3 regions of the Cutibacterium equinum genome follow, and region 1 is predicted to be linked to each of the others. Evidence: riboswitches for the same ligand, from Rfam matches in the RefSeq annotation. Region 1 holds a riboswitch; each other region holds the start of a gene.
The links. A riboswitch is a leader RNA that binds a small molecule or an ion and turns the genes downstream of it on or off. The one in region 1 is predicted to bind cobalamin.
Positions count from the first base shown of each region.

Region 2: another riboswitch for cobalamin. It lies ahead of O6R08_RS09785 (ribonucleoside-diphosphate reductase subunit alpha); the one in region 1 lies ahead of O6R08_RS08310 (hypothetical protein).
Region 3: another riboswitch for cobalamin. It lies ahead of mutA (methylmalonyl-CoA mutase small subunit); the one in region 1 lies ahead of O6R08_RS08310 (hypothetical protein).

Region 1 is NZ_CP115668.1:1,820,237-1,827,861, forward strand. Features, by position in the region: gene map (type I methionyl aminopeptidase) at 1-143, opposite strand, end outside; gene O6R08_RS08295 (adenylate kinase) at 145-714, opposite strand; gene secY (preprotein translocase subunit SecY) at 711-2,033, opposite strand; gene O6R08_RS08305 (PH domain-containing protein) at 2,203-2,859, shown strand; cobalamin riboswitch at 2,938-3,071, shown strand; gene O6R08_RS08310 (hypothetical protein) at 3,141-4,349, shown strand; gene O6R08_RS08315 (hypothetical protein) at 4,346-5,335, shown strand; gene O6R08_RS08320 (hypothetical protein) at 5,332-6,309, shown strand; gene O6R08_RS08325 (P-loop NTPase family protein) at 6,306-7,625, shown strand, end outside.
Region 2 is NZ_CP115668.1:2,147,495-2,155,119, reverse strand. Features, by position in the region: gene O6R08_RS09820 (RDD family protein) at 1-400, opposite strand, end outside; gene ppgK (polyphosphate--glucose phosphotransferase) at 594-1,409, opposite strand; gene O6R08_RS09810 (PH domain-containing protein) at 1,465-1,731, opposite strand; partial or broken gene O6R08_RS09805 (PH domain-containing protein) at 1,801-2,166, opposite strand; partial or broken gene O6R08_RS09800 (PH domain-containing protein) at 2,431-2,802, opposite strand; gene O6R08_RS09795 (PH domain-containing protein) at 2,937-3,200, opposite strand; gene O6R08_RS09785 (ribonucleoside-diphosphate reductase subunit alpha) at 3,437-5,908, opposite strand; cobalamin riboswitch at 6,021-6,212, opposite strand; gene O6R08_RS09780 (DUF1707 SHOCT-like domain-containing protein) at 6,277-6,900, shown strand; gene O6R08_RS09775 (NADH:flavin oxidoreductase/NADH oxidase) at 6,986-7,625, opposite strand, start outside.
Region 3 is NZ_CP115668.1:610,332-617,956, forward strand. Features, by position in the region: gene O6R08_RS02785 (nucleotide sugar dehydrogenase) at 1-1,020, opposite strand, end outside; gene O6R08_RS02790 (alpha/beta fold hydrolase) at 1,256-2,218, shown strand; cobalamin riboswitch at 2,289-2,541, shown strand; gene mutA (methylmalonyl-CoA mutase small subunit) at 2,622-4,532, shown strand; gene scpA (methylmalonyl-CoA mutase) at 4,529-6,718, shown strand; gene meaB (methylmalonyl Co-A mutase-associated GTPase MeaB) at 6,866-7,625, shown strand, end outside.

The DNA.
Region 1 (7,625 bases):
GCCCGGTCGATGTCGGCTGTGGTGGCCCCAGGCACGGCTACCGCGCTCATGGCTTCCAAACCCTCGGCGACGACCAACCCCGCCCGACGCATCGTGCGGATCTGGTCAGGTGTCTTGATCTGGAATCGATTGCGTCCCAACACGTCAGTTCTTCGCATCGAGTGCGGCGAAGATGCGCTGGCGCACCTCGTCGATCTCACCGACGCCGTCAACCGGGACGAGAATGCCAGCCGAACGGTAATGGTCGAGCAGCGGCTCGGTCTGGGAGGAGTAGACCGTCATGCGGTTACGGATGGTCTCCTCGTTGTCGTCGGTACGACCCTCGATCTGGGCGCGCTTGAGCAGACGCTGGGTCAGCAGTTCAGGGTCGACGTCGAGACTGATGACGGCGTCAAGCTGCTGCCCGTGTTCCGTGAGGTAGGCGTCGAGGGCTTCGACCTGATGCATGTTACGGGGGTAGCCGTCGAGCAGGAACCCGTCAGCGGCGTCGTCCTGGTTGAGGCGATCGACGACGATGGCGTCGGTCAGCTCGTCGGGGACGAGGTCGCCGGCGTCCATGATGGCCTTGACCTTGTTGCCCAGCTCGGTGCCGTTCTTGATGTTGGCGCGGAACATGTCGCCGGTGGAAATCGCGGGCACGCGGTAGTGCTCGGCGATGGCGGTGGCCTGAGTTCCTTTGCCTGCGCCCGGGGCGCCCATGATTAGCAGTCTCATGATGACAGGAATCCTTCGTAGTGTCGTTGCTGCAACTTGCTTTCGACCTGTTTGACGGTGTCCAGGGCCACACCCACGATGATGAGGATGCTCGTACCTCCGAACGGGAAGTTCTGGTTCGCGTGCAGGTACACGAACGCCAGCGTCGGGATCATCGAGATGAGACCCAAGTACAAGGACCCAGGTGCCGTCAACCTCGACAGCACATAGGCCAAGTAGTCCTCGGTCGGCTTCCCGGCCCGGATGCCGGGAATGAATCCACCATACTTCTTCATGTTGTCGCTCATCTCGACTGGATCAAAAGTGATGGCGACGTAGAAGTAGCAGAAGAAGATGATCAGCAGGAAGTACACGATGTTGTAAACCGGGTGGCTGCCGGTCTGGAAGTACTGAGTGATCCACCGGGCCGCGCGGGTCTGCGGCCGGAAGGTGGCATACAGCACCGGCAGGTACAGGATCGACGAGGCGAAGATGACCGGGATGACGCCGGACTGGTTCACTTTCAGCGGAATGTAGGTCGTCGAGCCGCCGAACATCCGACGCCCGACCATCCTCTTCGCGTACTGCACCGGAATCCGTCGCTGACCCTGCTCGATGAAGACGACGGCCGCCATGACGAGCAGGCCGATGGCGATCACCATGCTGAACACGAACCAGGCGTGAGCCTGACCGGCGCCGTTGCGTTCGACCTTGATGGCCCACAGCGAGTCGGGGAAGCGCGCGGCGATCTGGGTGAAGATCATGATCGACATACCGTTGCCAATGCCACGATCGGTGATGAGCTCGCCCATCCACATGACGATCGTCGTGCCTGCGGTCATCGTGAGGATCATGACGATGACCTCGAAGATCTCGGTGGAGTACACGACCGGCAGGGCGCAGGTGGTGAACAGACGGCCCGAGGTCGCCAGGGTGACGAAGGCCGTCGCCTGCAGCAGGCCCAGCACCAAGGTGAGGTACCGGGTGTACTGGGTGATCTTGTTCTGGCCCGACGCGCCCTCCTTCTTGAGGGTCTCCAGCTTCGGGATGACGACGGTCAACAGCTGCAGGATGATCGACGCGGTGATGTAGGGCATGATGCCGAGCGCGAAGATCGCCAACTTCAACAGAGCGCCACCGGAGAACAGGCTGATCATCGAGTACAGACCTGCCGAGGAGCCAGAATTGGCCTCAGCGACACATCTGTTGATGTTCGACACGTTGACGTTCGGTACGGGGATGACGGACCCGAGCCTGAACACCGCCAGGATGAAGAGCGTAAACAGGATCTTGTGGCGAAGATCCGGCGTTCTGAAGGCATTGGCGAAGGCGGAAAGCATCCGGGCCCTCTCCCATCTCGTGGACTACTGACTACGCAGATCCAACCCCCATGACGCGCTGCAAGCAAATGTCTGGGAGCATGGACACAGCGGGGGTAGCCTATCAACTCACGAGGGCAATACCCACGTCGCCACCTACTGCTACTCGTCTGACCCCGTCTGGAGCGCCATGAGACCGCCCATCATCATCTCGTCGCATCGAGGACGGATCGGTGTCGGGATTGTCCTGGCTGCGATCGTCGTGCTGACGATTCTTGACCTCATTCGATCTGGTTTGGCTGGGTTGACGAATCTTCCGGTTCTGCTGCTTTTCGTGTGGCTGGTGTGGATCATTTGGGGAGTGGCCGAAATTCGGATCAATGACGACGGGGTGACGGTCGTCAATCAATTCCGGATTTGGGAGGTTCCCTGGGATCGAATCACTGAAGTCACGGGACGATGGGGCCTGTCACTGACGGCTGAGCGCCGTCCTGACGCTGAAGGGGCCCGGAAGCCGCGCACTATCTCGGCATGGGCTGCTCCGGCGCGCGGGACGGCCACTGCGATGAAGGGCACTGCCGATCACCTCCCGCAGGTCATCATCGGCTCCGAGGTACCGATGAGATGGTCCTTGGACTCTCACGCGACTGCTCGCCTCATCGAGACGGAGCGAATCGAGCGTCGTCCCGTGGGCAAGGCGGCTGCTACCCAGGCCAAGCCGGAGTCGACGTCAGATCACCAGAAGTCCACCCGAGCGACGCCTCACGACGCCGAGATCCGGGTGCATCCGAACTGGTTGACGATCTGCGTCACCGTCGTTCTCGTCGCCGCCGCCATCATCATCTGAGAGCCTCTTTCCCCCTGTCGATCAGGGACACCTTGAAGTTCACCTGAGGTGGCAGGTACCGCACCCCCAAGCTCATGGCGTAAAGTACGGGTGGTCCGGGGGGTGTACCCCGGACCGACAACTGTGACGGAGAAGCCGGTGAGAGTCCGGCGCTGTCCCGCAACCGTGATGCCACGTGGCTGAGCCGGATCGCCGAATCAGTTGAGCGTTGATGCCATGTCGTGGGTTGCGTGGCGTGACGACCCTCTCGTTCGTCGCGGTGACCCGCCGAGAGGAGCCTGATGGGTCGCCGCCCACTCACCGTTGCGAGCCTGCTGGCACTCATGTGCGCCACGGGGTCGATGATGGTTGTCCCCTCCCATGCCGAAGGGGCAGGGTTTCACGACGGATGGTGTCAGAAGGACGAAGGGTTCGCCGTCGTTGTGTATTGGCCGGCCAAGCCCGCTGACGTGGAGCCCGAGATCCCGGGGAACCTCGACTCGAAGACTTTGGTGCGCTGCATCATTGGTGCCCACAAGACATCCGGGGATGGCCGAGAGGATGTCCTGAAGCTCGCGGGACTCGGGTATGCCACACAGGGGGACATCGTCACGACGATCAATGGCATCGAGAGCGACGCTTTCGCCGAGATCCCGGCCTACTGGTGGTACCACACCGGCACTCGGGAGGGGGACTCCGGCGGACGGTGGGATCCCAAGAGTAGCTGGACGCAAAGCCTCAACGTCAACGACTTCGGGCTCATCGTCTTCTCCTCTGATTCCGAACAGCTCCCTCCTGTCACCCCGAATTTTGCCAAGGGTGGGGACCACGGCGACGAGCCTGGTCCCGGCCCCGGTCCTGGTCCCGGCCCAGCCCCCGGCCCCGGCCCAGGACCATCGACCGGAGAACCCAGCCACGGACCAACGGGCAAACCCAGCCACGGACCCACCGGCGAGCCCACCCACAAGCCGACCAGTGGCCACGACAAACCAACGGGCAAACCCACTCGCACATCGGGTCACGGCGGCGACAAGCCCTCCCACGAACCCGGTCGCAGCCACGGTGGGGACCATCATGACCGTCCCAATCCGACGGCACCGAACCACGCCGACGGCCCCCGACCGCACAAGAAGCGCGACCGTGCCGACAGCCGCCCCAACACGATTTCCACAGTCACGGCGACGCCTCCTACGCCGAGCCTCCCGACCGTCAGTTCTGCGTCACCCTCCCGACCGCGTCCGTCCTCACCGTCAGCCACCCCGAGTTCACCGACCCCCAGTCCCCGCGCGTCCTCTCCTGCCGCAAGCGCCGGATCCTCACTGGCCCCCCAGTCGTCGTCGCCGGTGTGGGGACGCGAGGACCACACTCGTCGTTCTCCTGACGAGGGCGAACACAAAGGTGCCCCCTGGTGGGTGCCGGTCGGTATAGGAGTCGTCGCTCTCGCGGGCCTGGCCTTGGCGCCCGTCATCCACCGCCGCCATCGTCGCGGGGACCAGGAGGACGAGGAATGAACTGCATCTCCATGATCCGCGCGGCGACACTCGCCCTCCTGACGATCTGTGTCAGCGCCGTGGCAGGGGCAGCTCCCGCCCGCGCCGAGCAGAGTTCCCAGACAACCAGCCTGTGCTCAGGTGCGAAGGTGTGCAGCCTGACCACCGATCGATGGCTGCGAGAAGGGACGACCCCCAGAGTGATCATCCGGGGAAACCCGAATGTGCGAGGCACGGTGCGGATTTTCCGCGCCTCTGTTTCCGACAACGAACTGAGCGGGCTCACGCCGATCGGCAAGGGCGCATCCTTCTACACCGATGCTCACGGCATGGCCCAAGTGTATGTGCCCATTCCCTCCTCGTCGGACATCGGCGAGGGCGGCTGGGCTTTGGTGAGTGTCTCAGACATCGAGGGGCTGGACACCACCCGAATGCCCGGCCAGTTCGTCGCCTTCGGGTCACTCGTGCCGCATCTACTGGGCGATGGCTACTCCGAACGCAAGCCCGCCGGTCAGACCCTCGACATGCAGGCCGTCGGCGCAATTCCCGGTGACACCTACCGGGTCCAGGTCAAGCAGGGCGACACCTGGCACGATGCCACTGCCATCGGCCAGCTTCCTGCAGCAGCTGTGAATCCTTCACAGATCACCCACATCCACTGGACGGTGCCGCGCGGACTGACGGGCACGAAACACGACGTCAGGGTGCAGTCACTCACTGATCCGCGCCGCACGGCGTCATGGGTCCTCATCCCGACCGTCGACGGGGTCAAGGCTGCTCGTAGCCCTTTGTTCACTCCCCCACCGGTCGGCACCAATCTCGGCGTCCCGACGACTGATCGCGGCGCCCATCCCGAGACAGCGGTCAAGGCTGTCAGCGGAACCCTCTTCGGGGTCGGCGTTGTCTCTGCCCTCGTCGTGACCGGCGCGTCCCGGCCCAAGCGCTCCTCCAGCGAGCCCTCAAGAGACAACCGGACGCCGTCATCGCCAGAGGCGAGTGCTTCATGACGACCTCGCGCATTCACACCCCCGCGACCCCAGTCCCCGCCTGGAGTTGGGGGGCTGAGCTCGTCGTCCTGGCCACTATCGCCATCTCGACGACCAATCTGCTACTTCTCGCGGTGATGTGGGTGTGTCTGGTGGTGACCCTCGCGATGCTGGGAAACCATCCGGGAGTGCTGGCCACAACTCGCTGGCTGTCCGGGATCGTCGTCGTGTGGTGGATCATCATGGCTGTCGTCAGCCCTTCAGCGGACTCGGCGATGGGCTCGGTGATGTGGAGGCTACCAACGTGGTCACCTGGTCCAGGAGTTCATCTGGGAGGAGTTATGACGGCCTCGGGCCTCCTGCTCACCATGACGCCCATGATGCGAGCACTCGTTCTGGTGACACTGTTGGGGGTTGGCATGGCAGCGGTGCCACCCACCAGCGCATCTGCCGCGGGACGTCGCCTGCTCGGCTCGTGGTCCCCGGCGTTGGAGTTCTTCGCTGCCCTGCCGCCTGCACTGGACCGCCACGCTGTCTACGCAACGGCGCGTCCTACCGAGATCGCCGCAACCACTCGTGAGGGGGCGTCCGGACTGGCACGTCGACACCGACCGCTGGCTTCTTGGACCGCCTCGGTTCGTGCGCTGATTCTCATCATCTGCATGACTGTTCCATTCGTCGCGCTGACGTCGGGGCATGCATTCCCCGGAGTCGACCAGGCCACGACCACCTTGATGGCCTTCGTCGTGGCGGTTCTCCTCACCGCCTTGTTACCGAACGGGGAGCCGATAGGGACGATCTCGGCACTCAGCCTCGTCGTGGCGATTCTGGCCGTTATCACCCTCGCGCTGTGGGTCATCGGCGTGGACGGATCCGCCGTCACCCCCCACCCAGGGTGGCCGCCGGTTCCGGTCGCCAACCTCATCTGCGTCGTGGCGCTCCCACTGGTCGTCGCTGTCGTCGGCCCGCGTCGCCGTCAGGGGGTGCCGGCGTGATTGTCCTCGATGAGGTGTCGGTGTGGCTGCCCGGCCGTGGCACCGTCGTGAATAATGTCAGCCTCTCACTGCCCACCGGCACCGTGACCTGCCTGGTGGGTCGGCGCGGCGCGGGGACGACGATGGTGCTTCGGCTGCTCGCCGGCCAGTTGCCCGCCGGTGCCCGCGTGCGAGGGAGGGCCTTCATCGACGAGGTCGACGTCATGGATCTGGGGCCGGATCACCTCGCAGAGATGACCCACATCGTCGACACGGACCTGCTGACCTGGGCTGATCTGCGAGATTCTGATCCCGTCGAAGCCGGCCCATGGATCCGTCGGCCTCTCGACACCTGGCCACTTGACGTCCGCGCCCGGCTCGCGACATCGCTCGTCAGCCCCGACGTGGCACGTGGACACAATTACATCCTCGTTGACCATCCGACCTGCGGACTCAACGGTTCCCAGCGCAACAGCCTCACCGCCCGACTACGTGCCCTGGCCGATCATGGCGCAACAGTGTTGTGGGCCGATCATGACCTCGACGCCGTCTGGTCCGGGGCTGACCGCATCGTGGAAATGTCGGCGGGATCCGTCGTGTCGGATTCCCCTGCTGGCACGTGGATCCCCCGAGGCCTTCCTCTGCCTGTCGGTCGCGCACTGGTATCTCTGGCAGGAGTTGAAGGATCTGCCATCTCCGCTGACACCATCCCCAGCGTCTTTCCGGACCTACCACGGCCGCACCACAATCACGCGCACCGCGCCGGGCCTGTCATGACAGTGATCGGCTGCCACGATCTCGGTCTCGAAGGCCCTGACCTGGTCATCCACGATCGTGAGACGCTGGCCATCGTCCGCGCCGAGGACCTTGCGGGAGCGACCGGTCTTGAGCCTCCTCGCGAGGCACAGGATTCTGTCCGGCCGGAATCCGTGGCCTCCCGGTTACTGGGTGCGCTCCCCCGGCCAGGGCGTTGTCTCTCCTCGGCCTCACTACGTCCCAGCCAAGACCTGCACCAGGTTGCAGGAACAACCGAGTTGGCGTCGAGACGACGCCGCGACCTGTCCCGCGGGGAGCGCGCATGGCTGCGCATCCACGGTCACTTGACGACCCCGGAGCCGCTACTCCTGGCCCACGCCGACCACGACCTCGACCCGATCGAGAGGTCACGGGTGTCGCAGAGCCTCTTCGACGAACCAGCGGGCCTACGCATCGTCACGACTCGAGACGTGGAGTTCTTGGTACGCGCCGCCCATCGCGTCATCGTCATCGACGGGCACCGCGTCATCACCGACCGATCCCCACTGGCGCTCGGACTCGCTCCGCTCACGCGGGTCGGA
Region 2 (7,625 bases), 330 kb from region 1:
CCCACGCGAGATGCATGGCGTTGGTTCCAGGCGAGAAGCCGAAGCGTCCCGCCGCAGAGACGATGACATAACCGATATTGATGGCCAGGAGAAGTGCGGTGCCGATCGGGTGTATGGCCGACTCGATGGCGGTCGTGCGGGTGATGTCGCTGAGCTCGTACAGCGCGGTGCCGCCCGTGAAGAGGCCCCACCCGATGCCGTTGAGGGCGAACACGAACATCACATCGACGAGCAGGGCACCGAATCGCTGCCCCCTTGTTGCCGGCCTGGACTCACCTGCGCTCCCTGTGGGGCTTGATGACTTGTGCTCCTTGCGAGTCTTGACGATGAGGGTGGGGATGGCGAGGACTATGAGAATGGCGATGGCAATGAGACCAAGGATGAGCTGTTGACTGGTCATGATGTCCTTCCTCGTCATTGGGCGATGATCGGGATGGTGTCCACCGTGCCAGTGGGGCGGATCATCAGACATCGTGCTGCGGTACCAAAAGTGAGTGGTACACGGGTTTGATCGCAGCGATAGCGGGAGGAAGTACGATCGCCCATCCTTTCCGGATGGGCGATCGTGACTGTGATGCAGGGTTACTCAGGTCTCAGTCGTCGTTCTCGGCCTTCGTGGCGGCCTGCGCGACCTGCTCCTCGCTGACGTCAGGGTGATCCAGACGCCACTGGGCCTGCCAAGCTGCGCCGATGATGCCGGCACGGTTGAACAGCTGAGCCGGGACGATCGGTGTCTCCAGGTCGAGGTACTGGAAGAACTTCTCGTGATCCTTGGAGACACCTCCACCGACCACGAAGAGGTCGGGGGAGAAAAGCATCTCGACAACCTCGTAGTAGGGCTGCAGACGCTTGGTCGCCCAATCCTTGTAGGACATCTTCTTGCGGTCCTTGACCGAGGACGCGGCGCGTTTCTCGGCATCGTGGCCGTCGATCTCCAAGTGACCGAGTTCGGTGTTGGGCAGCAGGACGCCATTGTTGATGACAGCCGACCCGATGCCAGTACCCAGGGTGGTGAGGATGACGACGCCCGGGACGCCCTTCGCCGCGCCGTAGTGGACCTCGCCCAGGCCAGCGGCGTCGGCGTCGTTGAGGACAGTCACGGGACGGCCGAGGGCCTCACTGATGTAGTTCTCGGCGTGCAAACCAGCCCAACCCTGGTCGAGGTTGGAGATGAAGGGAATGACGCCGTGGCGTGCCGGGGCGGGGAAGGAGATGCCGACCGGTCCGTCGCCAATGGTGGGGGCGAAGTTGTCGACAATCTCGCGCAGCACGGCGACGACGTTCTCGGGGGACGACTTCTCAGGGGTGGGGATACGAAGTCTCGGTTCGGCGAAGTCTCCGATGTCGAGGTCTACCGGGGCCCCCTTGATCCCGGAGCCGCCGACGTCAATTCCCAGCACGTTGCTCATGGCGACAAGGGTAGTGGGTGGTGGCGGAAGGAGGGGAGACCGAGGTCAGAGGCGGTTACCGATGGTGAGCGGTGTCGAGTGGGTCCGTCTGACCAGGGTGAGACCGGTCGGGGTCGCGCAGTTCCCGGGCCCGGGCGGCATGGGTGCGGTCCATCTGGCCCATGACAAAGGTGCGCGCATCCGATGCGTCGAGGTTGGTACACGACACCGTCACCGGACCCGACGGGGTGTGCACAGACACATCGGCCAGTCCGAGCTGACGCTGCAGCGGACCCTGTGCCAGCCGTACCGACTGAGATCGGGCGTGCGGGACGACGCTCAGGGTGCGGTTGAACAGCCCCTGCCGTGTTACGACGACCTCGTCGTCAAACCCCCAGGCAATGACCTTCTGGTCGAACCAGCGGAACCACCGGGCTCGTTTCGGGATGCCGTTGAGGTGCACCGAATCCAGCCGGAACCCTGGCCACAAGGCGTCAAGGGCGGCGCGGACCTGGGCGTCGTCGCCGATGGGCAGCAGAACGGTCGACTGTTCGACGTCCGACAGACCAGCGCCACCGAGCACCGTCATTGTGATACGGGACAATCCGAACGGACGCCACAGCAGCGGCGTGACCACCTCCACTGCTTGCACCCTGTGTACCGGGACGGTGCGCGTCGTGAGGCTGGTCAGACCGTGGACGGCTTTGAGGGCACCTGCCGACCTCAGCAGACGGAACTTCCACGCGGCGTCGAGCTGCTTCCACACCACCCCGATCATGGACAGCGATACGGCCAGGATGGCGGCAATACCGAGAGGCTGATGGGCGGCGACGCTGAGGACGATTGACGCGATCAGGGCCAATACTTGGAAGACGAACGTCATCGACAAGAACCCGGCGATGAGGGCTCGCTTGGCTGTGACGTTGACGATTTCGTGCTCGTCTCGGCGTCGATCCCACCATTGAGATCCGACACCGTCACCTGCACTGTCGGTAGGAGACGGGGCGGCGTCGCGGTGTGCTCGCGAGATGAGCAGGTCGCGCAGATCGTAGGCCTCGCTACGTTTCAAGAACTCGATCTTCTTGGAGTCGGACGCTCCGACGTCGATGTTGAGGCTCGCCAGACCGACGATCCGGGCGGCGAAGGGCTGGACGACGTCGATTCCTTGAATCTTGGACAGGGCCAGCCGATCGGATTCGTGGGTGATGAAGCGGTGCTCGATGCGCACTTCGTCCTCGTCGATGTGGAACCTCGTGGTCGCCCACACGAAGGCTCCCACAATGATCTGCAGGATGGCCACGACGACGATGATGCTTCCGCCGAATCCCAGTTCGCGGACGGACAACGAGCGCAGGTCCTTGCCGTCCTGGAGCAACTGCTTGAGCAGGATGAAGGCTGCGGCAGCGATGACCATCCAGCCGCGCACCAAAGGGGTGGCCCAGTGTGGGCGTCTCTCCACGACCCCCTCGGGCGCAGGCTGCTCGACAACCGGGGCGGGGGGAATGGTGATGTCGCGTCGGTCCTCGTCGAGGCGCTGTTGATCTGGGGTCACAGGGCCGCGTCCTTCTCCTCGGCCATCTCCGTGATCCGGTCGCGTAGGGCCTTGGCCTCCTCGGCGGGCAGACCATCAATCGAGGCGTTGGTCGCCATCGCTGCGGTGACCAGCTCCACGGATGCCACACCCCAGTGCCGGTCGACGGGGCCAGCCTTGATCTCGACGGCCTGCATCCTGCCATAGGGCACGATGACCATCTCCCGGAACCACGGCCCGGAGCGAATGCACAGGTCGCTTCCCCGTTCGCACCAGCCCATCGCAGCCACGACGGCCGGCATCCGCGAAAACCGCCATCCGGTGAGGACCAAGCCAACTACGGCGGCGATGACACCAGCCCACCAGGTCACGAAGATTCCCAGCACGACGGCGAGAATGACTGTCTGGATGCCCCAGGTCAGGCAGACCATGAGCCTCTTGACGGTCACGAATTGCGGGGATACCGGGTGCCATTCGCCTCCTGGCGGGCTGAAGAGATCGTCCACGGCACGCAACATTAACAAGGGGTGATGCTAGTCCCAAGGCATACTTTGGCGCTGGTGTCGCGACGTACTGTGGTCGCGAATCCGCGACGAGGGCCGTTGCGGCGCCCTGCAGCCTTGGCGACCGCTACCGCTGGCTTGTCGGCGGTGCGACGGGGCAGCATGTGAAGGTAATAGGTCGTCTTGACTCCCATGCGCCATGCAGCGGTGTAGAGGTCCTCCATGTCACCGACCGACCGGGACGCCAGGTAGATGTTTCGGCTGATGGCCTGGTCCACCCACTTCTGGGCCCGGGCAGCCACGTTGAGGTAGGCCATCGGGTCGAGGGTGGAGGAGGTGCCGTATACACGTCGCAGTGAGGCCGGGATGGCGTCGATCTGACTGGGATCGCCCTGGTGACGCAGCACTTCCTCGCGCACCTTCTCCCACAGCCCGAGCTTCTTGAGGTCGGCCACGAGGTTGGGGTTGACCTCGAGGAACGTCCCGTCCGAGCTCGTTCGGGAGAACACGTGGGACACTTGCGGGTCCAGGCCCGGGGTCGTGCCGGCAACCAGGCCAATCGACGCCGTTGGGGCGATGGCCATGACGGTGGCATTGCGCATCCCTTGGCTCACCTTGGCGCGCAGCCCGTCCCAGTCCATCCGCGTCGTCCGGTCGACGTCAACGGGTATGCCACGGTCATGCTCGAGGACGGTCAGGGTGTCGACCGGGACCATTCCCTTCGACCAGCCGGAGCCCTCGAACATCGGGTACGAGCCACGCTCGACGGCCAGGTCAACAGAGGTGTCGATGGCGTGCCAACTGATGAACTCGATCACCCGGTCGACGATCTCGCAGGCCTCGGGGGAGTCATAGGGCACCCGCACCTGCTCGAGCATGTCCGTCAGCCCCATGACGCCCAGGCCGATGGCCCGGTTCTCCAGATTGGAACGCTCGGCCTGGGGCACCGCCGAGGCAGTGATGTCGACGAGGTTGTCCAGGTGACGTACCGCCAGGCGAGTGGTGGCGGCCAGTTGCTGCCAGTCCATGCGACGTTTCCCCCGCGGACCGACGAGGTGCCCGGCGAGGTTCACCGAAGCCAGATTGCACACCGAGGTGTGGTCGCGATCCTGGGGAAGGCAGATCTCGGTGCACAGATTCGAGGAGTGAATCGTCCCGGTGTTGTTGTTCAACGCACGGGTGTTGACGCTGTCCTTCCATGTCAGCCACGGGTGGGACGTCGTCTGCAGGCTCACCAGGATGGCCCGGAACTGCTCGCGGGCGGTGGTGCGATGGAACCGCGTGATCGCCCCGGCCTCGGCCTGCTCGATGTAGTGGGCGTACCGCTTCGAGAAGGCCGACCCGGTCAGCTCGGTGAGATCGGGGGTCTCGGCGGGGTCGAAGAGGTACCAGTCCTCGTCCTTGGCGACCCGCTTCATGAACTCGTCGGAGATCCACACCGCAGTGTCGGCGTTGCGGGTGCGTCGGTAAGGATCACCGGAGTCGCGCCGCAGATCGAGGAACTGCGGGAAATCCATGTGCCAGTTCTCCATGTAGAAGCACAGCGAGCCGAGTTTCTCCCCGTCCCGCGAGACTGCCTGCAGCGTCGAATCGATGGTGTGCATGACAGGGATCGGCCCAGTCGAGGCGGTGTTGCCGGAGCGAAGCGGTGACCCCTCGCAGCGCAGATCCGACATCGAAACGCCCATGCCGCCGGTGCCCTTGGTGATCCACATGACGTCACGGATCGTCCGAGCGATGTGCTCGAGGTCATCCTCGGTGCGCATGACGAAGCAGGTGGACAGCTGACCAGCCGGGGTTCCCGCGTTGACGAGGGTCGATTCGGCCGCGAGGTGACGCAGGTTGCTCATCGAGTCATACAAGGCCAGCGCCGAGGAGGTCGGATCATCCTCGGTCAGGCTGAGCCCCATCGCCACGCGCATCCAGAAGTACTGAGGCACCTCCAATGCCTGATTGTCGGTGCGCAAGAGGTAACGGTTGACGATGGTGCGCACGGCGGTGAAGTTGAGGAGGTCGTCACGAGTCGGGTCGATGGCGTCCGCCAGGGCGTCAAGGTCAAAGACCTGGCCCAGACGCTGGTCGAGGTGACCGCCGGAGACGAGACTGTTGATCGTGCTCGGGAAGCAGAGACGGTGCAGATCGCGCACCCGATCCGGGGCGACGTCACCCACGATGTCATGGGTGTTGCCGAAGACCTCCTTGTACAGCTTCTTGACCGCGATACGGCTTGCGATGGTGTCAAAGGCCGGGTCGTCCTTGGCATTGCCCAGGGCTACCTGAATGACGGCCTCGTCCAGGGCATCGGTGGTGATGCCGTCGAACAGGGTGATCTCCACCTCAGCCTGCAGCAGGGTTGCCCGGGCGACGGCGTCGTCCAGCCCACGGGCTGAATCCATGATGGATGCGGCGACTTCGTTGCCGTCGTAGGGGGCCAGGGATCCGTCGCGTTTGCGGACGCGGATGGTTGAAATGGGGTCGGCGCTCATTGCAATTCCTCCGTGCGATGCCGTAGGCACGCGACCGGGCGGAATGCGGCGGGGACACTGGTCCCCATGAACGCTGCGATACTTCCCGCGAGATCGCGAACCGGGCCCCGCGGTTGCGGGACCACACCTGGCAGGTCTTCGGACTCACGAGCACTTTTTGCCTACTGGCCGTCGCTTCCCATGCCGAAGCACAGTGCGTGATGACGGCGGTCGTTCTCGTACACCGCTGCGGGGCAGCTCCGGATTCTCACCGGATTCCCTCTTGGCCCGTGCGAACACGGGAACCATGTGCACTGGTCACTATATGAACGCTGATCAAGGACAGTCAACGCATGTTGTGGGGAGTCCGACGTTGGTAGGCTTGCGCCATGACGGTCCCGGACGACTGGCGGATTGGTGATGCTGAGCGCGCTCGGGCAACGGACATCCTCGACAATGCGTGGGTCGAGGGAAAGCTCACGCGCGATGAACATGACGAACGCGTCGAGGCTGCTTTGCAGGCCCGCACCTATGGCGATCTGGGCGGGTTGCTCTCTGACCTGGGCGCGACGGTCGAGAACATTGCCCTGCCCGCTGTGGGCCATCAGGGAGACCCCGTGCGCGTCGCTCCCGGCCCGGATACCGACCGCATGATCTGCATCATGAGCGACACGGTCTGGGCCTCTGGACGAACGATGGCCAAGCACACCAACGTCATCGGCATCATGGGGGATCCGTGCTTCGACCTGACGTCCATGTCGTGGGCAAGTCGTCACATCACCATCGATCTGACGATCTTCATGTGCGACGCGACTCTCCTGGTACCCGACGGGGTGCGCATCGAGGACTCGATGTCGCACGTTCTCGGAGAAGTCAAGGTCCTCGGACTCTCCCAGCCAGGCCCCGATGCCCCGGTCCTCACCTTGAGCGGGACGAACATCCTCAGTGACGTCGTCATCTTCGGCCCTGGATCCAAGAAGTTCGCAAAGCACAAAAAGAGATGGAATCGCTGACGTTCGTCGGCCCGGTCCGCTCACAAGGGTCATTCCAAGGGGGACAGGGCCGTCACCGTGACAATCCATTGCTTGTTGACGAGGATCAGCGCCAGGCTCCTCGGAACCTCGCCGGATGCCACGGGGCGTCCTCGTTGGGAACACCCAGCTCGTGAGCGGCGCGCAACGGCCAATTGGTGTCACGCAGGGCTGCTCGACCGACCATGACGGCGTCGGCGCTGCCGTCTTCGACCAGCTTCTCGGCCAGCTCTGCGGTCCAGATCATGCCGACGGTGGCGGTGGGAATCCCTGCCTCGGCGCGTATCCGTGCCGCCAGATCAGCCTGGTAGGCCGGGGCGACGGGGATGGGTGCCGATGAGTTACCACCCGAGGAAGCGTCCAGCAGGTCGACGCCGGCCTCGGCAAAACGACGCGACAATTCGACGGAGTCCTCGACCTGCCAGCCGTCGTCTCGCCAGTCAGTGACCGACAGGCGCGCCAGCAGGGGCATGTCGTCGGGGATGGCGCCGCGTACAACCCGCGCGACCTCCAAAGGCAGACGGACACGTCCGTCGAAGTCACCTCCCCAGCCGTCGGTGCGGGTGTTGGACAGCGGTGAGTAGAACTGGTGCAGCAGGTAACCGTGGGCGCTGTGAATCTCGACGGCGTCGAACCCGGCTTCCACGGCTCGCGCTGCAGCGGTGCGGAAGTCGTCGATGACCTTCGCGATGCCGTCCTCGTCCAGG
Region 3 (7,625 bases), 1.2 Mb from region 1:
ATCACGGGTGACCTTCGAGCGGAAGAACTCGTCGCCCTCAAAGGTCGGCTCGTAGACGATGACCTCGATGCCCTTGGCCTTGATGCGCTTCATGACACCCTGGATCGACGAGGAGCGGAAGTTGTCCGACCCTGCCTTCATGACCAGACGGAAGATTCCCACTCGCTTCGGATCCTTGGCGATGATGTCGGAGGCGATGAAGTCCTTGCGCACCGTGTTCGAGTCGACGATGGCCTGGATGAGGGTCTGGGGGACGTCCTGGTAGTTGGCCAGCAGCTGACGGGTGTCCTTGGGCAGACAGTAACCGCCGTAACCAAAGGACGGGTTGTTGTAGTGGTCGCCGATGCGCGGGTCAAGACAGACGCCGTCGATGACCTGGCGGGTCGACAGCCCGCGCTGGGAGGCATAGGTGTCGAGCTCGTTGAAGAAGGAGACCCGCATCGCCAGGTAGGTGTTGGCGAACAGCTTGATGGCCTCGGCCTCGGTGGCCCCGACGAAGAGGGTTGGGATGTCGGTGTCGAGGGCCCCGGCGGTCATGAGGTCGGCAAACAGGTGTGCCTTGGCCGAGTCCGACCCGACGACGATCCGTGACGGATGAAGGTTGTCGTAGAGGGCCTTGCCCTCACGGAGGAACTCCGGGGAGAAGATGATGTCAAGCCCGGGACGCTGCGCGCGAACCCCCTCGACGAAACCCACCGGAATCGTCGACTTGACCACGATCGTCGCCTCGGGTGCGAGCTGCTGGACGAGGTCGAGTACTGCGTCCACGCTCGAGGTGTCGAAATAATTCTGATGGGGGTCGTAGTTCGTCGGGGTGGCGACGATGACGAAGTCGGCACCGTCATAGGCCTCACGCGGCTCGGTGGTGGCCTTGAGGTTCAGCTCGTGGTGGGCCAGGTACTCCTCGATGAGGGGATCGACGATCGTCGTGTGTCTGTTGTTGACCGCTTCGACCCTTTCGGCGTCGATGTCAATGGCGACGACACTGTTGTGCTGGGCCAGCAACACGGCATTGGCCATGCCGACATAGCCCAGTCCTGCGACGGCGATTTTCACGGGAGGTCCTTTCGGTGGGTTCCCACGAGTTTAGATCGGCGACTTTACGAGATGGTGACGACCCCGTAGAGGCTCATTGGTCGGTTTGGTGACGGTCGTCAGATGCAGGATCACGGCGATAAGGGTGGACTTTTGCGCGGTGTCGAAAACCTGGCAGTGGAAGGTCAATATGCTGTACTCACGACCTCGGGGAGGAACTATGGACACCATCACCATCACTGCCGACGACGGAGCCGACATCGACGTCCTTGTCTGGCGCCCCGAGGCTGCGTCAGGGCGCCCTACCAAGGGATTGGTGCAGTTGTGTCACGGCATGGCCGAGTACGCGGCTCGCTATGACCAGATCGCCCGGTTGCTTGCCGGCGACGGATGGCTCGTCGTGGCCAATGACCACCGTGGCCATGGGGCGCGCGCCGCGGCCACCGGCGAGCTCGGAACCACCCCTGATCGTGGTTACCACCAACTGCTCGACGATCTGTCCGCCGTCGCCGACCACTTCCTGGCCGAGGTGGAGGGCAAGCCGTGGTTCCTCGTCGGGCACTCGATGGGGTCGTTCCTCGCCCGTGTGCTGGCCGCTCGTCGCGGGCGCGAGATGGCCGGTCTGGTCGCCATCGGTACCGGCTTCTCCTTGGGGCCGTTGAGCGCCGTCGCTACTGGACTGGCCCAGGCCCAGGTGCTCATGGTGGGGGAGGATTCCCGCAGCCCGTTGCTCAACACCCTGTCCTTCGGGTCCTTCAACCGGGCCTTCCAGCCGGCTCGCACCGACTACGACTGGTTGTCCCGCGACGTCCGCGTCGTGGACGCCTACATCCATGACCCGCTGTGCGGCTTCGTGTGCACCGCAGCCTTCTACCGCGAACTCGTCCGACTTATTGAGCTCGCCAATTCCACCGAGGTCTTCCGGGCGACTCCGCCGACTCTGCCCATTCTGCTGATGTCAGGGGCCAAGGATCCGGTAGGCGATTCCGGAAGGGGAGTTCGCCAGGTGGCGCGTCAACTGCGCGACGCGGGTGTACACGATGTCAACCTCGTCGTTTACCCTGGGGCGCGCCACGAAATCCTCAACGAGGTCAACCGTCGACATGTCCACGCCGACCTGCGTGACTGGATTGACTCCGTCGCTGCCCGACCTCGAACCCCTCAGGTTCGAAATGCACGGTGAGAGGCCGTTCACGCACATCTCGCACGATCGTGCACATGTACCCCCAGCGTGCGCAGTCGATCGTGCGCGGCCTAGTATCGGTAGTGCTGGTGCCGAGAAATCCCGATTCGGGGTCTCAAGGCGGTAAGAGGGAATCCGGTGAAACTCCGGAACTGCCCCGCAGCGGTGAGTGGGAACGACATCACCATCGTCGCTCCACTGGTCCTCGGACCGGTGGGACGTCGATCAAGCACTGGGCTCCGGCCTGGGAAGCGGTGACGTAGGACTCGTCGGCAGACGAGGTGCCCACGAGTCCGAATACCTGCCAGAGTATGTGGTGCACTCCGCGTGTGTCACAGCGTCCGAGGTCTCGAGGGCCGGCCGAGGTCGTCCAACCATCCACAGCGGAGCAGGAGTCTGACGAATGACTGATCCTGACAACCTCGCATCCACCTCCGTCGAGGACAGGATGCCCGAGGAGTTGAGCCTGGCCGGGGACTTCCCGAAGGTCACCCACGAAGAGTGGGAGGACGCGGTCCTCAAGGTCTTGAATCGGGGTCGCCCCGAGGGCAAGGAACTCAACATCGAGCAGGGAATGAAGCGCCTCGAGCCGACGACGGTCGATGGCATCAAGATCGAGCCGATGTATCGGCTCCCGGATTCTCGCGAAGAGCTCGGCGCACCGGGCGTGCCGCCCTTCACCCGAGGCACCACGATCCGTACCGGCAGCATGGACGCATGGGATGTTCGAGCCCTTCACGAGGATCCCGACGTCGAGTTCACCAAGAAGGCCGTCATCGCCGACCTCGAGCGTGGCGTGACGTCCCTGTGGCTGCGCGTCGGTGCCGACGCCATCAAGCCCGAGGACATTGCCGGCGACCTCAAGGACGTGCTGCTGGACCTGGCCAAGGTCGAGGTCTCCAGCCGCGACGACCAGGAGGCTGCCGCCGAGGCCCTCCTCAAGGTGTACGCCGATTCCAAGATTGAGCCCGACAAGCTGTCGTTCAACCTCGGTCTGGACCCGATCGGCTTTGCTGCCCTCAACGGTGGCACCCCGGATCTGTCCACCATGGCCGAGTGGGTCAAGAAGACCGAGAACTACAAGAACTCCCGCGCCTTCGTCGTTGACTCCACGATTTACCACAACGCTGGTGCCGGCGACATCCACGAGCTCGCCTGGGCCATCGCCACCGGTGTCGAGTACGTCCGCGCTCTCATCGAGCAGGGACTGACCGCCGAGCAGGCCTTCGACGCCATCAACTTCCGGGTGACCGCCACCCACGATCAGTTCCTGACCATCTGCCGTCTGCGCGCCCTGCGCACCCTGTGGAACCGCGTCGGTGAAGTCTTCGAGGTGCCGGCCGCCAAGCGTGGTGCCCGTCAGGAGGCCGTCACCAGCTGGCGCGAACTGACCCGTGACGATCCCTACGTCAACATCCTGCGCGGCACCATCTCGACCTTCGGCGCTGCTGTTGGTGGCGCCGAGGCCGTCACGACGCTGCCCTTCGACGCTGCCATCGGCTTGCCGAAGAGCGACTTCTCGCGCCGTATCGCCCGCAACACCGGCATCATCCTCGCCGAGGAGTCCAACATCGGTCGCGTCAATGACCCGGCCGGTGGCTCCTTCTACGTTGAGGCCCTGACCAAGAAGCTGGAAGATGCTGCTTGGGCCCAGTTCCAGGCTGTCGAGGCCGCCGGTGGCATGGTCGCGGCCCTCACCGGCGACCACGTCCGAGCCGAACTCGACACGCTCAACACCGAGCGTGCCAAGCGTCTGGCCACCCGTAAGCAGCCGATCACGGCCGTCAGTGAGTTCCCGCTGCTTGACGCCAAGAGCGTCGAGACCAAGCCGTACCCCGAGGTTGCCGAGCGTAAGGGTCTGGAGTGGCACCGCGACGCCGAGGTCTTCGAGGCTCTCGTCGATCGTTCCGCCACCTGCCCCGAACGTCCGAAGGTCTTCCTGGCCTGCCTGGGAACCCGTCGTGACTTCGGACCCCGCGAGGGATTCTCCGCCCCGGTGTGGCACATCGCCGGCATGGAGACCCCCGAGTGCGAGGGAGGCACCACCGAAGAGGTCGTCAAGGCCTTCAAGGAGTCCGGTGCCGAGGTCGCCGACCTGTGCTCGAACGCCAAGACCTATGCGGCCCAGGGCCTCGAGGTCGCCAAGGCCCTCAAGGAGGCCGGCGCGAAGCTGGTCTACCTGTCGGGTGCCTTCAAGGAATTCGGTGATGACGCTGCCGAGGCCGAGAAGGTCATCGACGGGCGCATCTACCTCGGGATGGACGTCGTTGACGCCCTGACCACCACTCTGGACACGTTGGGAGTTGCCAAGTGACCACCCTGCCTCGTTTCGATTCCATCAACCTCGGAGACTCTCCGGTCCCTGCCGACGCGCAGGAGCAGTTCGCCAAGCTGGCCGCGGCCGCTGGTGAGCAGGAGGCCTGGGCCACTCCGGAGCAGATTCCGGTTGGCCACCTGTACTCCGAGGACGTCTACGCCGACATGGACTGGCTGGACACCTACGCCGGTCTGCCTCCGTTCACCCACGGCCCGTACGCCACCATGTACGCCTTCCGTCCGTGGACGATTCGTCAGTACGCCGGATTCTCCACCGCCAAGGAGTCCAACGCGTTCTACCGCCGCAACCTGGCCGCTGGCCAGAAGGGTCTGTCGGTCGCCTTCGACCTGCCGACCCACCGCGGCTACGACTCCGACAACCCGCGTGTTCCCGGCGACGTCGGCATGGCCGGTGTGGCTGTGGACTCCATCCTGGACATGCGCGAGCTCTTCGCGGGTATTCCGCTGGACCGCATGTCGGTGTCCATGACGATGAACGGCGCCGTGCTGCCGATTCTCGCCCTGTACGTTGTGACTGCCGAGGAGCAGGGCGCCAAGCCCGAGCAGCTCGCCGGAACGATCCAGAACGACATCCTCAAGGAGTTCATGGTTCGTAACACGTACATCTACCCGCCGCTGCCCTCGATGCGGATCATCTCTGACATCTTCGCCTACACCAGCGCGAACATGCCGAAGTGGAACTCCATCTCGATCTCCGGCTACCACATGCAGGAGGCCGGCGCGACCGCCGACATCGAGATGGCCTACACCCTGGCTGACGGCGTTGACTACATCCGCGCTGGCGAGTCGGTGGGGCTGAAGGTTGACCAGTTCGCACCGCGTCTGTCCTTCTTCTGGGCCATTGGCACCAACTTCTTCATGGAGGTTGCCAAGATGCGCGCGGCCCGCATGCTGTGGGCCAAGCTGGTCCACCAGTTCAACCCGAAGAACCCGAAGTCGATGAGCCTGCGTACCCACTCGCAGACCTCCGGCTGGTCGCTGACCGCTCAGGACGTGTACAACAACGTCATCCGCACCTGTGTGGAGGCCATGGGAGCTACCCAGGGACACACCCAGTCCTTGCACACCAACTCCCTCGACGAGGCCATCGCCCTGCCGACTGACTTCTCCGCCCGTATTGCTCGTAACACCCAGCTGTTCATCCAGCAGGAGTCGGGCACCTGCCGCGTCATTGATCCGTGGAGCGGTTCGGCCTACGTCGAGAAGCTCACCCTCGAGCTGGCTCGCAAGGCCTGGGGCCACATCCAGGAGGTCGAGAAGGCCGGCGGCATGGCCAAGGCCATCGAGAAGGGCATCCCGAAGATGCGTATCGAGGAGGCCGCTGCTCGTACCCAGGCTCGTATCGACTCTGGCCGTCAGCCCCTCATCGGCGTCAACAAGTACCGTCTCGACGAGGAGGAGCCCCTCGAGGTCCTCAAGGTCGACAACACCCAGGTGCTCAAGGAGCAGAAGGCCAAGCTGGAGCAGCTGCGTGCCAACCGTGACGAGGAGGCCTGCCAGGCCGCCCTGGAGAAGATCACCTGGGCTGCTGCCAACCCTGACCCGAGCGATCCCGACCGCAACCTGCTCAAGCTGTGCATCGACGCTGGTCGCGCCAACGCCTCCGTCGGCGAGATGTCCGACGCACTGGAGAAGGTATTCGGGCGCTACACCGCTCAGATTCGTACCATTGAGGGTGTGTACAGCAAGGCAGCCGGAAGCACCGAGTCGAGCAAGAAGGTCCACGAACTCATCAAGCAGTTCGAGGAGAAGGAAGGCCGTCGTCCGCGCATCATGATCGCGAAGATGGGCCAGGACGGTCACGACCGTGGCCAGAAGGTCGTCGCGACCGCCTATGCCGACCTCGGCATGGACGTCGATGTCGGCCCGCTGTTCCAGACCCCCGAGGAGACCGCTCGACAGGCTGTTGAGGGCGACGTCCACGTCGTCGGTGTCTCCTCGCTGGCAGCCGGACACCTCACCCTGGTGCCGGCCCTGCGCAAGGAACTGGACAAGCTCGGCCGCTCCGACATCATGATCGTTGTCGGTGGTGTCATCCCGACCCAGGACTTCCAGGAGCTCGTCGACGACGGCGCGGCCGCCATCTACCCGCCTGGTACCGTCATCCCGGATGCTGCCGTCGAGCTGATGGAGAAGCTGCTCGCAGCTCACAACGACGACTGAGCCTGGCTCGGTCCACGAGATTGAAGGGTGGCCCCTGGAACCCCGCGAGGTTCCAGGGGCCACCGGCATCCACGGCTGACAACCACCGGCTATGGGTCCTCAGCGGTGAACGTTGCTCGTGGGCGGTACGGTAGACATACCCGCCCGATGAAGGAAATGGTGATCATGCCGATCGACGTCCACGAACTGGTTGAGCAAGTCCTGGCAGGTAGCCGCCAGCACATTGCCAAAGCGCTGACTCTGGTGGAGTCGAGCAAACCGGCCCATCGTGAGAAGGCGCGTGAAATGCTGCGTCTGCTGGCTCCGCACACCGGTGATGCCATTCGGGTCGGCATCTCGGGCGTCCCTGGCGCTGGCAAGTCCACCTTCATCAACGCCATGGGCACCAAGCTCATCGATGAGTTCAACTACAACGTTGCCGTCCTGGCCGTCGATCCCTCCTCGACTCGTACCGGCGGCTCGATCCTCGGCGACCGCACCCGCATGGGGGATCTGTGCAACCGTGACGAGGCTTTCGTGCGACCCTCGCCCTCGGGTGGCCACCTGGGTGGCGTTGCCCGGGCCACTCGCGAGGCCATGATCGTCATGGAGGCTGCCGGCTACAACGTGGTTCTCGTCGAGACTGTCGGCGTCGGACAGTCCGAGGTTGCCGTGGCCGGGATGGTCGACACCTTCCTCATGCTGTCCGTCGCGGGTACTGGCGACCAGTTGCAGGGCATCAAGAAGGGCATCCTGGAGTTGGCGGACGTCGTGGCAGTCAACAAGGCCGAGGGCGACAATGCCGCCAACGCGCGTGTCTCCGCCCGGGATCTGTCGATCGCCATGAAGCTCGTCTCCTCCGACGCCGACAAGCGCCGCGTCCCGGTGCTGACCTGCTCTTCCTACACCAAGGAAGGGCTTGACGACG